4 regions of the Paenibacillus sp. FSL M7-0656 genome follow, and region 2 is predicted to be linked to each of the others. Evidence: riboswitches for the same ligand, from Rfam matches in the RefSeq annotation. Region 2 holds a riboswitch; each other region holds the start of a gene.
What was found. A riboswitch is a leader RNA that binds a small molecule or an ion and turns the genes downstream of it on or off. The one in region 2 is predicted to bind cyclic di-AMP.

Region 1 (3,140 bases), 3.8 Mb from region 2:
AACCGCGAGGCCCTTCATAAACCATACAGTGAAAGGGCTTCAAGCCGCTTGGGGTCTGTCGTTCGTATGTATCCTGGGTGACAAATCCACTCTTCAGATAGACTTGAATGGCACGAGCATTCCAAGTGAGTACTTCCAGATCAATCTCATTCGTGGGATTTCGGCGAATAGCTTCCTGTACAATGGCAGTGACAAAAGCTGTCCCTTGACCCTGACCACACAGCTCTGGATGCATGCCAAGGCCAATCCGGGTTACCCCTTGAAGTGGGAAGTATTGAGCAAACCCACATATACGATCGTTCTGATCCAGGACGATCGCATATTGCTCCTGCCGCAGCTGTGCATCTCCGAATTCCACTTCCAGAGCCTTCATCTGCTCCCAGGGGAGCCAGCTGTAGATATTGTAAGGCGGATCATACTGCCAACTGCAGATAAGCTCCGCATGTTCTTCTCGCATGGGTACAACGTGAAACGTCACAGGGGTTTCCTTCATACACCTGCATGCTCCTTTCCTTGAAACAGAACTCTTTGTCCACTCTACAAAAGAGATGTTCATTTAGCAAGTCTTCCTTCCCAAGAAAAAAAATGAAACAAAAGTTCCGGTAATTTCGTTTATATTATAACGGGATGGGTAAAAACATCATAAGGGCACGGACGAACGAACGCAAAATGAACCTGTTGATGTCGCAGGATATACCCCGAGTAACTTGCAACATGAATAAGGATTGAAGCACAAAAAAACCGCCGGATACATTCCTGCGGAGAATGTACCGGGCGGTTCTGTTATGCTTCTTGCTTCGTTCCAGTATGGTTAATGGTTACAGCATCATGTTGCTCAGCTTGTCCCTAGTCAAGGGCCAGTGATTCATATGCGTCCGTGCTCATAATCCGTTTCGCGCCAACATAACGATTGGCCCAATAGTTTTCACTCAATGCACTGATCGTAACACCTTTGGATGAAGAGGAGTGTGCGAACTTTCCATCCCCTACAAAGATTCCTACATGAGATACGCCTTTACCTGTTGTATTAAAGAACACCAGATCGCCAGCTCTCATTTCCATGCGGGATACGGAATCGCCCATGTCGAATTGGGAACTGGATTGGCGTGCCAAATCAATACCCAACTTGTCGAATACATACCGTGTAAATCCGGAGCAGTCAAAGCCGTTGAGCGTTGTTCCTCCACTTTGATATGTAGTTCCCATTGCTGAATCAATTACTTTGTCCATCTTTGAATCTGCGAATGCGCTACCTGCACCAAGCGATAAAGCGAATGTGATGCTAAGTACAGCTGCGGTTAATTTCTTCTTGAACAAGAGATATTCCCCTTCCAACGCCTGCGAGGTTAGCTTAAGGATTCGGTTGAAGGTCCCCTATGATCCCTCTGTAGCAAGATCAATTCACCCATAACTGGTTCCCCCGCTTCCCAGGTGCCAGGAATTTGGCTATGCTAGTTATGCACCTGCGAAATCAAGAAATGACGATTTAATTTTAAGTAGTTACAAATATGAATGTAAATATTACAAAGTTGTTACTAAAAACTCACTGCGATTATTGTAACAGAGGAGTACGGCTTTGGCAACGTTTAGCAACAAATTTAGCAAAAAAAACCTCGACCTTTGACGGGGAAAGGTTGAGGTTTGCCTATTTATAAGTACATATTAGGCCATGAGTTTAACATGTGATGGTAACAATTTTTAAACTATCTGCTCTCACCTTTGGATATTTTGGACTGCCATAATCGGAAATGGCTGCATATTTTCCACAGACTCAATAGACACCTGGCAAGTGGATACGTCTGTTGTAGTATAAGTCCGGTAAGTCCCGTTAATAACCATGAGGCTGTAGTGAATGCCCCAAAGACGAGCAGGTGTACTCCGCCCAGCAGGAGTGCAATGCCGATTACGGCGATGAGATGACGCAGTGCAATCCAGAGGGCTTTGAGGGTACCGTGAGCCCCGCCTTCTCCTTCTGGTGCCGAAACACCGAACTGCATGTAGAGTATGACATGGTGGATGATCCAACCATATACAATCCAGGCAGCAACATAAGGTATACCAGGCAAAAGTAATTGGAGGGAATGAAATCCGTCCATCAGAATTGAGTAAAGCTTCGGAATGAGCCAGTAGGCGGGCAGAAGTATCAATAATGTACGTATGGTGTGGAGCAGTAGCATCGGTTTCCACAGATTTTTGATTCCGCGGACAAAGGGGATACGCTCTTCTGTAGAATTAAAGTGCTGAAGTGAGTAGAGCAGTCCTGCCTGAATGAGGGGGCTGATCAACATGCGAACCAGCAACATGCCCCCGAGAATCCATAGATAACGATGAACCTCCGGATGGGTAGACAGGTTAAGTTGACTTTCCATTTTGAACAAAAGTGTACTCAGCTCACCGGCATCAGCATCTGGATAGCGAAGGAGCAGTGGGATGACGGCCGATTGTACCATTCGATAGAAGAAATATCCCCAAATGAGTTGATAGAGAAATAAGAGTGCGGCAATGAACATATGCTGACGGACGAGAAACCAGCCTTCACGTATTTTCGCTTTCACCGTTTCCACCTCACCATGACAGACCTCCGAATATGGCTTCTATTAGTTTGGTTACACTCATGCTCCAGCGGGACTTCGTCTGCTCATCCAGTCCGGATTTCAGGAAATTGTTCATATGGCGGTTCTCCAGCACGATCGAGTACAGGGGATCGGTCATGGCCCAGGATACGGGGGATGTGTGAGTTAATTTATACGTGATGCGATCTTCTTTGCCATTCCATTGCTTGGTGAGGATATGCCCGTCTTCAAAAGCAATGCGAACAGGAACGGCATTGTAATCACTCCCTTTTTTTGCGATCGTCACGGATGACTCGTACAATGTTTGACCGTCTTTCTGTACGGGCGTAACACGAATCTTCTCTACAGCAAAGTCAGCCATCCCGTTACTATAGACGTATTGATCAAAATAATCAGACCAGGAAGTGCGGGTCACTTGTTCCACAATTTTCTGAAAATCAGCCGAAGTGGGATGTTTGAAGCGGTACTTCTTCACATAGGTAGAGAGGATGCGTTCCATCTTTTTGGCACCGACTTGATGTTCGATACCAAGCAATACAAGTTTGCCACGTGTATAGACATTGGCTG
Region 2 (3,140 bases):
CACGCTTTCCATTAATAGTGGTGCCTATCTGGCGGAGATTTTCCGTGCAGGTATCCAAGGTGTGGATCGTGGTCAGTTGGAGGCAGCGCGTTCATTAGGTATGGGAAGAGGCGCCGCGATGCGTTATATCATATTGCCACAAGCCTTCAAAGCTGTATTACCAGCGATCGGTAATGAATTCATAACTATCATCAAAGAATCCTCCATTATCTCCGTTATCGGTATGGTGGATATTATGTATCAGGCAAGTGTAGTCAAGAACATTACGTACCAAGGGTTGAGTCCATTTTTGATTGCAGCAGCCATCTACTTTGTAATGACGTTCATTTTGTCCAAGCTGCTGGGACGACTGGAAAGGAAGTTGAGTGCAAGTGATAGACGTTAGACAATTACACAAATCTTATGGAAATAACGATGTGCTTAAGGGCATTAACGTGACGATTGGCAAAGGTGAGGTTGTCGTGGTCATCGGTCCTTCCGGTTCAGGTAAAAGTACTTTCTTACGTTGTCTGAATCTGCTGGAACAGCCTACCTCAGGAGAGATTGATTTTGAAGGCGTGTCAATCACGGACCCCAAGCATAACATTAACGCAACTCGTGAGAAAATGGGCATGGTGTTCCAGCACTTCAACCTGTTCCCACACAAAACGGTACAGCAAAACATCACGATTGCTCCGATTAAAGTGAAGAAACAATCCACTCAGGAAGCGGAGAAAATTGCCTCTGATCTGCTTAACACCGTGGGCTTGTACGATAAAAAAGATACATTCCCGAATCAGCTGTCTGGTGGACAGAAACAGCGGATCGCCATTGCTAGAGCATTGGCCATGCAGCCGCATGTGATGCTGTTTGACGAGCCTACGTCGGCACTGGACCCTGAGATGGTCGGTGAAGTGCTGGATGTCATGAAACGTCTTGCAGAAGGCGGAATGACGATGGTCATCGTAACCCATGAGATGGGTTTTGCACGTGAAGTGGGAGACCGAATCCTGTTCATGGATGGCGGGGTTATTGTGGAAGAGGGAACACCTGATGAGGTGTTTGGAGCACCCAAAAATTCACGTACACGTGATTTTCTTGCGAAAGTACTCTAAACGATGTGATCAAATAGCGTTACTGACTTCGAGTCGGTAACGCTATTTTTATGGATAATAATGACGTATGGATTCGGAAAAGTAACTATTCTGTTACCAAATGTAAAGGAATCGGGTCAACCAAACTTTCTGAATTAACCAGTATTCTTAAAAATGCTTACATGCTAAAAACCATTTGGTAAGAATTACTACAAGTTCAGGTTACAAAATTGTGATATATTGAACTCTGCCGAAACTTCCGGACAGGGAGTGCGGGGGATGTAACGATGCAGATTGTGCAGGGGGAAGATCTACAGCACACTGCTTGGGGTGAATTGGGTACATAACGTTTCAAATGTAACGAATAACCTATAGGGTGGGCTCCTCATCCGAATCCGACAACTAACTTCGCAGGCACAATGAGGGAGGAAGACCATGATTAACAAGAAACGTATAGCCAAAACAGCAGTAGCATTAATGACAACAGCAATGCTCATTCAAGCCGTTCCGGCTCACGCCGATTCAGTTCATGTGGCCAAAGAAGGGGATACCTTCTACACCTTATCAAAACAATATGGAGTAGCACTCAACACGTTGGTTAAAGCAAACAACGACATTTCGGCTTACAACATTTATGGTGGTTTGAAAATTACGATTCCCGGTAAGGCAAACAATGTTGCAGCCGCTGCGGCAACGGAGAGCAAGACCCAAGCGAAGACTGTTACTACAGCGAGCTTGGACGTTAACGCAGATAACAAAGTGGTTCAAGCCTGGGGTAAAACATTCGATTACAGCAAAGCTGTGAACGTAAAAGCAACGGCATACTCTGCAGATCCGTCTGAAAATGGAGGCTGGGGTGCAGTCGATTATTTCGGGAATGACCTTGAACTGGGTACGATTGCAGTTGATCCAAGTGTGATTCCACTTGGAACTAAAGTACTGGTAACTGGTCACAGCCATCCAGGATTGCCAAAACAAGCTTTTGTAGCCACAGCGCGGGATGTGGGCGGTGCAATCAAGGGTCACCGGATTGATATCTTTATCCCGGGTAGCAAACAGTCTGTAAGCTCATTTGGTTTTCAGGATATCGAGCTGTACATTCTGAAGTAGAGAGAAAATAACATTTAAAATGAATTCAAACAGGGTGTCTGCCAGTCGCTAAATTTGCGATTGAACAGCACCCTTTTAATATTCTCATTTATTTTCTATCACGTTCATCTTAATCTTTGGCCTTTGGCAATCCCAACATTTCGTCCAAGGTGACCAGTTCATATCCCCGATTACGTAGTTCCTCAATGATTTCAGGCAAAGCCTCAATCGTGCCGTTCAGGTTTGATCCTACACCGCCTCCAGCATGTTGCAGAACGATGGAGCCAGGTTTCACGGCAGACAGGATGTTATTTTTCACCTGTTCCTTTGAAAGGCCTTTCCAGTCCAGGGAGTCTACGTTCCAGTTCACAATGCTATAGTGTTGTTTGGCCGCCCATCTCAGCTGTTCTTCATTAATGTCTCCATAAGGTGGCCGAATCATCTTGGGCGTATAACCCGCCAAACGTCGAATAATATCCCCGGTATGTAAAATTTGTTTGCGAAAGGCATTCATCGACAGCTTACTGAATTCAGGATGATTGTAGCTGTGATTACCAACCATATGCCCTTCCTTAACAATGCGTTTCACTAGATCCGGATGTTTCTCAGCACGACTACCCACGATGAAGAATGTAGCTCTGACATTGTATTTCTTCAATACATCCAGTACTTGTGGAGTAAATCGTGGATCAGGTACATCATCAAAAGTCAGTGCAACCTTCTTGGTTGAAGGACCATTGGTTTTGAACGTATCGGCATATTTTTGACGTAATTGTCCCAATGTCAGTTGTTCTTCTTCCGCAGAATCCGAACCTGATACGGATTCACTTGGCGGGCTTGAAACATCCTGCGATGAAACTGGAGCATGAGATCCCCCGAGAAAAATAACGATAACCATCAGCATAATGAGGCGTACGCGCATAATAACGGCCTCCTTTTCCAAAATGACGTTCTCCTTGGTATGCCCGGGGGTTCCAT
Region 3 (3,140 bases), 3.9 Mb from region 2:
CAAAACAAGGTGGATGCGATTATTCACGAATTACCGTCACATATACGCCCCTATTTCTTGTAATCGTGTGGGTATAATCCGATGAAGAATTTCGATATCAAAACACTTTCTAAAAGAGCTATTTTCCATGATACAGTAATCTGCTTTAATGGGGAGTATATGTAGATCGACATAATTTTGTAAATGCAAGCAGGCAGAATGAGCACAATTAGCAATATATAGATCAGAATATCCGTATATCTTCTATATATTGTAGTTGTGAAGAAACAAACGTAATGATGTAATACACAGATTACCCAAAATGTTTTATGTATGAGTCATTAAATTATTGAATTTTACAAAGTGGATTTTGAAAAAGAAGATAGTCGTTATTTCGACATGAAGGGAGATACAGACATGATGCTGTTCGACACACATACACATCTGGATGCACCACAATTCGACGAGGACCGCGAGGAAATGATTCAGCGTGCTGTGGATGCAGGAGTTGGTCGCATGATCAACATTGGCTTTAACCGGGAGACAATTCCAACCACAATGAAACTCGCTGAAACATATGACTTTATATATGCAGCTGTAGGGTGGCATCCCGTAGATGCGATCACAATGCAGGAGGGCGATTTGGAGTGGATTGCATCTTTATGCAAGCATGAAAAAGTGGTTGCGATCGGTGAGATTGGATTGGATTATCACTGGGATACTTCACCAAAAGAAATACAGCATCGCGTATTACGACAACAAATTGCTTTGGCGCGTGAAGTGAACATGCCAATTGTCATCCATAATCGGGATGCGCATGAGGATATCATAAGAATTTTGCGTGAAGAGAAGGCGAGTGAAGTTGGTGGTGTGATGCACTCGTTCTCGGGCAGCTGGGAAACAGCAAAAAGTTGCCTCGATATGGGCTTCCATCTCTCCTTCGGAGGACCGATCACATTCAAAAATGCAAAGCAACCCAAAGAGGTGCTGGAGAAGGTTCCTATGGACCGGTTTTTCATTGAAACAGATGCTCCATATTTGACACCGCACCCTTATCGTGGGAAGCGAAATGAGACAGCGCATGTACGTCTGGTTGCAGAGGCAGCTGCGGAAATTAAAGGCATTTCGGTGGAGGAAATTGCTGCAATAACAACCAAAAATGCCATGGAACGATTTGGGATTCGTTAAAAAAACGAGCAAATGAGGTGAAAAAGGCAGGTAAGCGGAGGTAATTTGCCCTTTGATCCAAATAAATCAAGAATATTACAATATTTTAACCAAATATTCAGAAAAACGTACTTGATCAACGCTTTACAACATGCATCAAAACAGGATATCATCTTTTCAGTGAATTGTTGTGCGGAAAATTGGACAGATGTTCGGGGGATGAACAAAGGGACACTTTCCGATGAAACAACATTACTTTCATGAATCAGTCTCGCTGAGTCTCCGTTAACGGAGAGCGGGGGAACCAATAGGGCTTAAACATCGGTGTATTTGGCCGATGCGCAACGTTCGCTGACCCAAAAGCAGCGAAGGGAACTGCGAAGCCGTATTTGATTTCTTCTTTGGGTCTCGGGGTGAATTCAAGGGCGTCCGCCATGAGCGGGTGACCCAAGATAGGGCGGCTCTCTTTCGCCCGAACCCGACAGCTAACCTCGCAAGCGGAAAAAGAGAGGCAACCTCGTGCATGAATTTCCGATATTCAAAATCATTCGGAAGCCACGAAAGAGTTCCTCTTACACTCTTTCTTTGGCTTTTTTGTTTTTGAATAAAAGAAATATTGTCATCATACGGTAGGTATTCAGGAGGATGACATCATGTTGCGAAGATTGATTCATGGTGCAGAACCGGATTATGTTGGTCCAATCTGTGTTCTGTAGAAAATTTGGTATAGTCACGTCAAAGACATCATGCATTACTTTAGACGGCGAGGCTATGAAGGAGGACGGAGAAGTGGGCACATTCCAACCAGAAGAGACCCATGAGTCACGATCATCCAGTAAGTCTTTCGCGTTGCGGTGGAAGCATGAGAACATGCGTCAAATGGCATTGATCGCGATTTTCTCAATTGCGCTTACAATCATGATCTTGTTAGTCGTTTACGGTCAGGCCGGGAAACAAATTTCACTGGTTATTGATGGCAAAGCTCAGGTGGTAGAGACTCGTACAGGAATGCTTCAGGAAATGCTGGAGGAGCAGTCGATCACAGTCAGCCCTCACGATAAGGTATCCATGTCCATGAATGGGGCGTTAACAGATGGAGACCGAATCGTTATTGAGCGGGCCGTTCCAGTTAACATTACGGCAGACGGAGACACCAAGACTCTGTATACAACCGATTCATCGGTAGAAGATGCAATTCAAAAATCAGGTATTCAAGTTGAAAGTAATGATAAAGTGTATCCGGCGCTTGGAACTGCTATCAAAGCGGAGATGAAGATTCGTGTAGTGCGCGTAACAAAGCGTACAGTGGATGTAGAGCAACCGATCGCTTACAAAGTCATTAAAACGGCTGACCCTAGCTTGTACAAAGGTGATAACCGTGTCGTTGTGAACGGCAAAGAAGGCACAATTGTACAGCATATCGAAAAGGTATTTCAGGATGGAGAATTGGTCTCCAAAAAAATGGTCGGCAAATCTGTCGCTAATAATCGTGTAGATAAAGTGATCGCTGTCGGCACCAAAGCAAAACCGGTCGTGAAGGAACCTGAGATTCAGACCGTATCGGCTCAAACATCAACAACCAAAAAGGCTACAACAACGAACTCGAAGAAAACATCTGCCTCGGGCAGCAAAGTAATTACCGTATCCGGAACTTCTTTTAAATACTCCAAAGTACTTAAAAATGTATCCATGACTGCCTACTCTTCCGAAGAGCCTGGCATTGGAACTAAAACAGCTTCCGGTACTCGTGTAACGGAAGGACGCACCATTGCGGTTGATCCCAAAGTCATTCCAATTGGCTGGTGGGTATATATCGAAGGTCTGGGATTCCGTCGTGCGGAAGATACAGGCGGTGCCATTAAAGGCAACAAAATTGATGTGTATTATGACAGTGTGAAGCATGCCCTGAATTTTGGACGTAAGAAAGGCAAGACGGTCTACGTGATCGGTCCGGTGAAGCCGGAAGCGAACTAAAATCGTTTTACTTTGAAATG
Region 4 (3,140 bases), 1.6 Mb from region 2:
CGTGCAGCTAAGCACTAACCTCTTGAATACTCATCACTAAAGTTAGTGTTATATCAAAAAATGCAAAAAAAGACTCCTTAAGCGTTAGCTTAAGGAGTCTTTTTTTTAGATGCGGTCGAGAGGACTCGAACCTCCACGGGGGTTAGCCCACACGGACCTGAACCGTGCGCGTCTGCCAATTCCGCCACGACCGCATATTGTATCTCCGTCATCCATATCGGCGACAAGAAATAATATATCATGCGTAATCTATCATGTCAACACTGAAAATAATAACAATAAAGCCCGAATCAGACGTCCATGTCGATTCGGGCTTTACCTTTAACTGCTGCTAATAGTTTGGTTCATTAAAACGGAAGCATACTACAAATTACAGCTTGGAAGGCCAGTTGCCATACCATGCATAACCGCCTCTTCTTTCTTTATCAATATCACTTAATTTGTATTTAACTACCCCGTCACGACCAATGAAGATTGGTTTATCCGTTCCGATCTCATAGAAGCGTGCCCAAATTGGTGCAGCTTTGGAATCAGCGATAATTTTACTATCTCCATTAGCTCTTTCATACTTGTAACCCGTTATTTTCACTTTGTTAAACCAAGCCTCCGCTCCTTTAATGGATGCGGTAATTTTAGCGTTAGCAGGTCTGGTTTTCAAAAATTTAACAATCGTTACACTCTCTCCAGCTGTCAACGATGGCACTTCGTAGATTCTTGCGCTCGCTGGTTTAAGAGAGCTGGAATCATGTTGTTGTCCCCATGCTGTCAGCTTACCACCTGAAACGACCTGTGTATTCAGAATCGCCTCCACACCTTTGGCAACTGAATTTTTACTGCGGTTAGCAAGTGTGCTGTCGATAAATGAGAAATCACCTTTTCGTGCTGCTACTTCATCCAGCATGATCATTACATTAATCATGGCATCATCATTGTAAGTGATGTGCTTGTGGTATCCGGAGCTTTGGTAAACTTGTGGCCACCCGCCGTTTGAATACTGCATGTTGATCAAAAAGTTAATTCCTTTGATTGCAGCTGTGGAGTAACGCGGATCATTCGTCTTTTTAAATTCCTTCGCCAATCTTCTAATTTCTGAGTATGTAGCCTTGTTGTCTATCGTGGACTTTGCCCACTCTCCACTTGTCTGTTTATAATCTTTTCTCCAACCTCCATCCGGCAGCTGGTTCTTCAAAATATCAGAAATACTCGCTGTAGTACCCGACGCATCTGCAGCAGATACCGTCCCTACAGGGAGAACTGCCATTCCAACTACTGAGAACACCATCGTACATGCCAGGACAAAAGTAATTATTTTCTTCGCTTTCAAATGTAACACTCTCCTATGTTCGTTTTTATAAATCTTCCACTTCTACTTTACGTATGATATACGCCCCAAACCTCCTTTATTTGTATTTATCGCATAATAAAATCAATTTTCATCCAATATGTGGATTGGATAATCAGATAATATGCAAAAAATCGATTTTTGTCAATATATGCAACTTAATGAATATAATCTCTCTAATTCTACATAACGGGATAGTTCTTTTAACTCATGACAAACCTATTTATTTATCCAAATTCGTCTTAAACGAACCAATAATGACGTTTTTGTCATGAATGATACCCAAACTTGATCCCTTCTTTCATATAAAAACCTTAATTCCGCTAACATTGAGGTATTACGAAGGGTTTTAAATGGGTTTGACAATTACGCATTTATGCAATATAGTTTCAAATAGTTACAAAAACTTAATTATTCATTGCCGAGTTTCATGTTTGAAAACGGGGGAACCAATTTGGGTGAATTATTCTTATACATAGGAAATATAGGGAACCTTCTACCGAACCCTTAGCTAACTCCGTAGGCATCGAAGGGAGAACATTGATTTTGAAAAAACTGATTATCTCCATTTTTGGAGCAGCTGTATTATTTACATCCGGGGCAACAAGCACAGAGGCAAGCAGTATCAACTCCGTAGTGAACAACATGACAGGTATTCCTTACAAATGGGGTGGCACAACTGTAGCCGGCTTCGACTGTTCTGGTTTTATGAGATATCTTTTCAACAAATACAGCATTGAATTACCACGTACTTCGCAGCAGCAAGCCAAAGCAGGTACTCCCGTATCCAAGAGCAATGTTCGGACAGGTGATCTGGTGTTCTTTAATACAACAGGCAAAGGCATTTCACATACAGGTGTATATATCGGCGGCGGACAATTCGCTCATGCCTCCAGCAGTAAAGGTGTAAGCATCACGAAGTTATCGAATCCATACTTCAATGATCGTTATGTAACAGCACGTCGGGTAACTGGACAGTTTATGTATGATAAAATGTTAGGTAAAATGTGATTCACATACAAAAAGGCATCGGTTATTAACCGGATGCCTTTTTTGCACTTAAAAATGTATGTTGCATTGCTTACTAATGCAGCGCCTTCTGCACTCGCATCGCACCCTGAGACAGGGCATGTCCTCCACCAACAGCTCCAGCCACGGCTACGGTCTCCATAATCTCCTGATCTGTTGCGCCCTTAGCACGGGCTTCTTCTACATGGTAGAAGGTACATACCTCATTGTTGGCGAATAATCCAATGCCAAGCGCAATTAGCTGTTTTGTCTTCGCATCAATCACACCAGGTTGGAAACATTCTCCGGTAAACTCATGATACGACTTCACCACACCTGGCAGCACATCGCTTAATGCTCCAATCTGATCCTTGTAGGCATGAACTTTATCATTCATCAATGTCATGGCTTGTAGCACACCCTCTCGGCTATAGTTACAGATCTTCCTCACTGTACCTATCTTCTCTCCCGAGTGAGCCAATTATGCCAAGAAATCATGGTAATTCCAAACATTTAAAGCTCATGGCCCTGCCATAATTATCAGCTGTTACTCACTAAGTGGACTCTGGCGCGGCTCGCTGAACAGCTGATAGCTGTAACCTCGGTCCAGCTTAACGACACGTCGATTCTGACGACGGATAAGTACCTGCTCGCCATCCCAGGCAACCACAATCCCTTTCACGTCGTTCGATTCCAGCTCGTCCCGTACGACTCTAACTTTCTCACCTGACAGACGCAGGGCGTCCAATTCTGTATCACTAATCATCTTCATGGCTCCTATATTTCAAAT

Region 1: another riboswitch for cyclic di-AMP. It lies ahead of MHI01_RS18175 (C40 family peptidase); the one in region 2 lies ahead of MHI01_RS01110 (3D domain-containing protein).
Region 3: another riboswitch for cyclic di-AMP. It lies ahead of MHI01_RS18555 (3D domain-containing protein); the one in region 2 lies ahead of MHI01_RS01110 (3D domain-containing protein).
Region 4: another riboswitch for cyclic di-AMP. It lies ahead of MHI01_RS08160 (C40 family peptidase); the one in region 2 lies ahead of MHI01_RS01110 (3D domain-containing protein).

The regions. Positions count from the first base shown of each region.
Region 1 covers NZ_JBBOOT010000001.1:4,096,823-4,099,962, reverse strand. Annotated here, with positions in the region: gene MHI01_RS18180 (GNAT family N-acetyltransferase) at 1-493, opposite strand, end outside; gene MHI01_RS18175 (C40 family peptidase) at 847-1,317, opposite strand; cyclic di-AMP (ydaO/yuaA leader) riboswitch at 1,321-1,458, opposite strand; gene MHI01_RS18170 (hypothetical protein) at 1,704-2,555, opposite strand; gene MHI01_RS18165 (M1 family metallopeptidase) at 2,566-3,140, opposite strand, start outside.
Region 2 covers NZ_JBBOOT010000001.1:266,340-269,479, forward strand. Annotated here, with positions in the region: gene MHI01_RS01100 (ABC transporter substrate-binding protein/permease) at 1-385, shown strand, start outside; gene MHI01_RS01105 (amino acid ABC transporter ATP-binding protein) at 372-1,094, shown strand; cyclic di-AMP (ydaO/yuaA leader) riboswitch at 1,312-1,506, shown strand; gene MHI01_RS01110 (3D domain-containing protein) at 1,509-2,183, shown strand; gene MHI01_RS01115 (polysaccharide deacetylase family protein) at 2,293-3,084, opposite strand.
Region 3 covers NZ_JBBOOT010000001.1:4,173,878-4,177,017, reverse strand. Annotated here, with positions in the region: gene MHI01_RS18565 (HD domain-containing protein) at 1-63, shown strand, start outside; gene MHI01_RS18560 (TatD family hydrolase) at 397-1,167, shown strand; cyclic di-AMP (ydaO/yuaA leader) riboswitch at 1,409-1,662, shown strand; gene MHI01_RS18555 (3D domain-containing protein) at 1,936-3,120, shown strand.
Region 4 covers NZ_JBBOOT010000001.1:1,904,650-1,907,789, forward strand. Annotated here, with positions in the region: tRNA gene MHI01_RS08150 (tRNA-Leu) at 111-194, opposite strand; gene pelA (pectate lyase) at 371-1,324, opposite strand; cyclic di-AMP (ydaO/yuaA leader) riboswitch at 1,752-1,883, shown strand; gene MHI01_RS08160 (C40 family peptidase) at 1,889-2,353, shown strand; gene MHI01_RS08165 (carboxymuconolactone decarboxylase family protein) at 2,427-2,756, opposite strand; gene MHI01_RS08170 (hypothetical protein) at 2,898-3,116, opposite strand.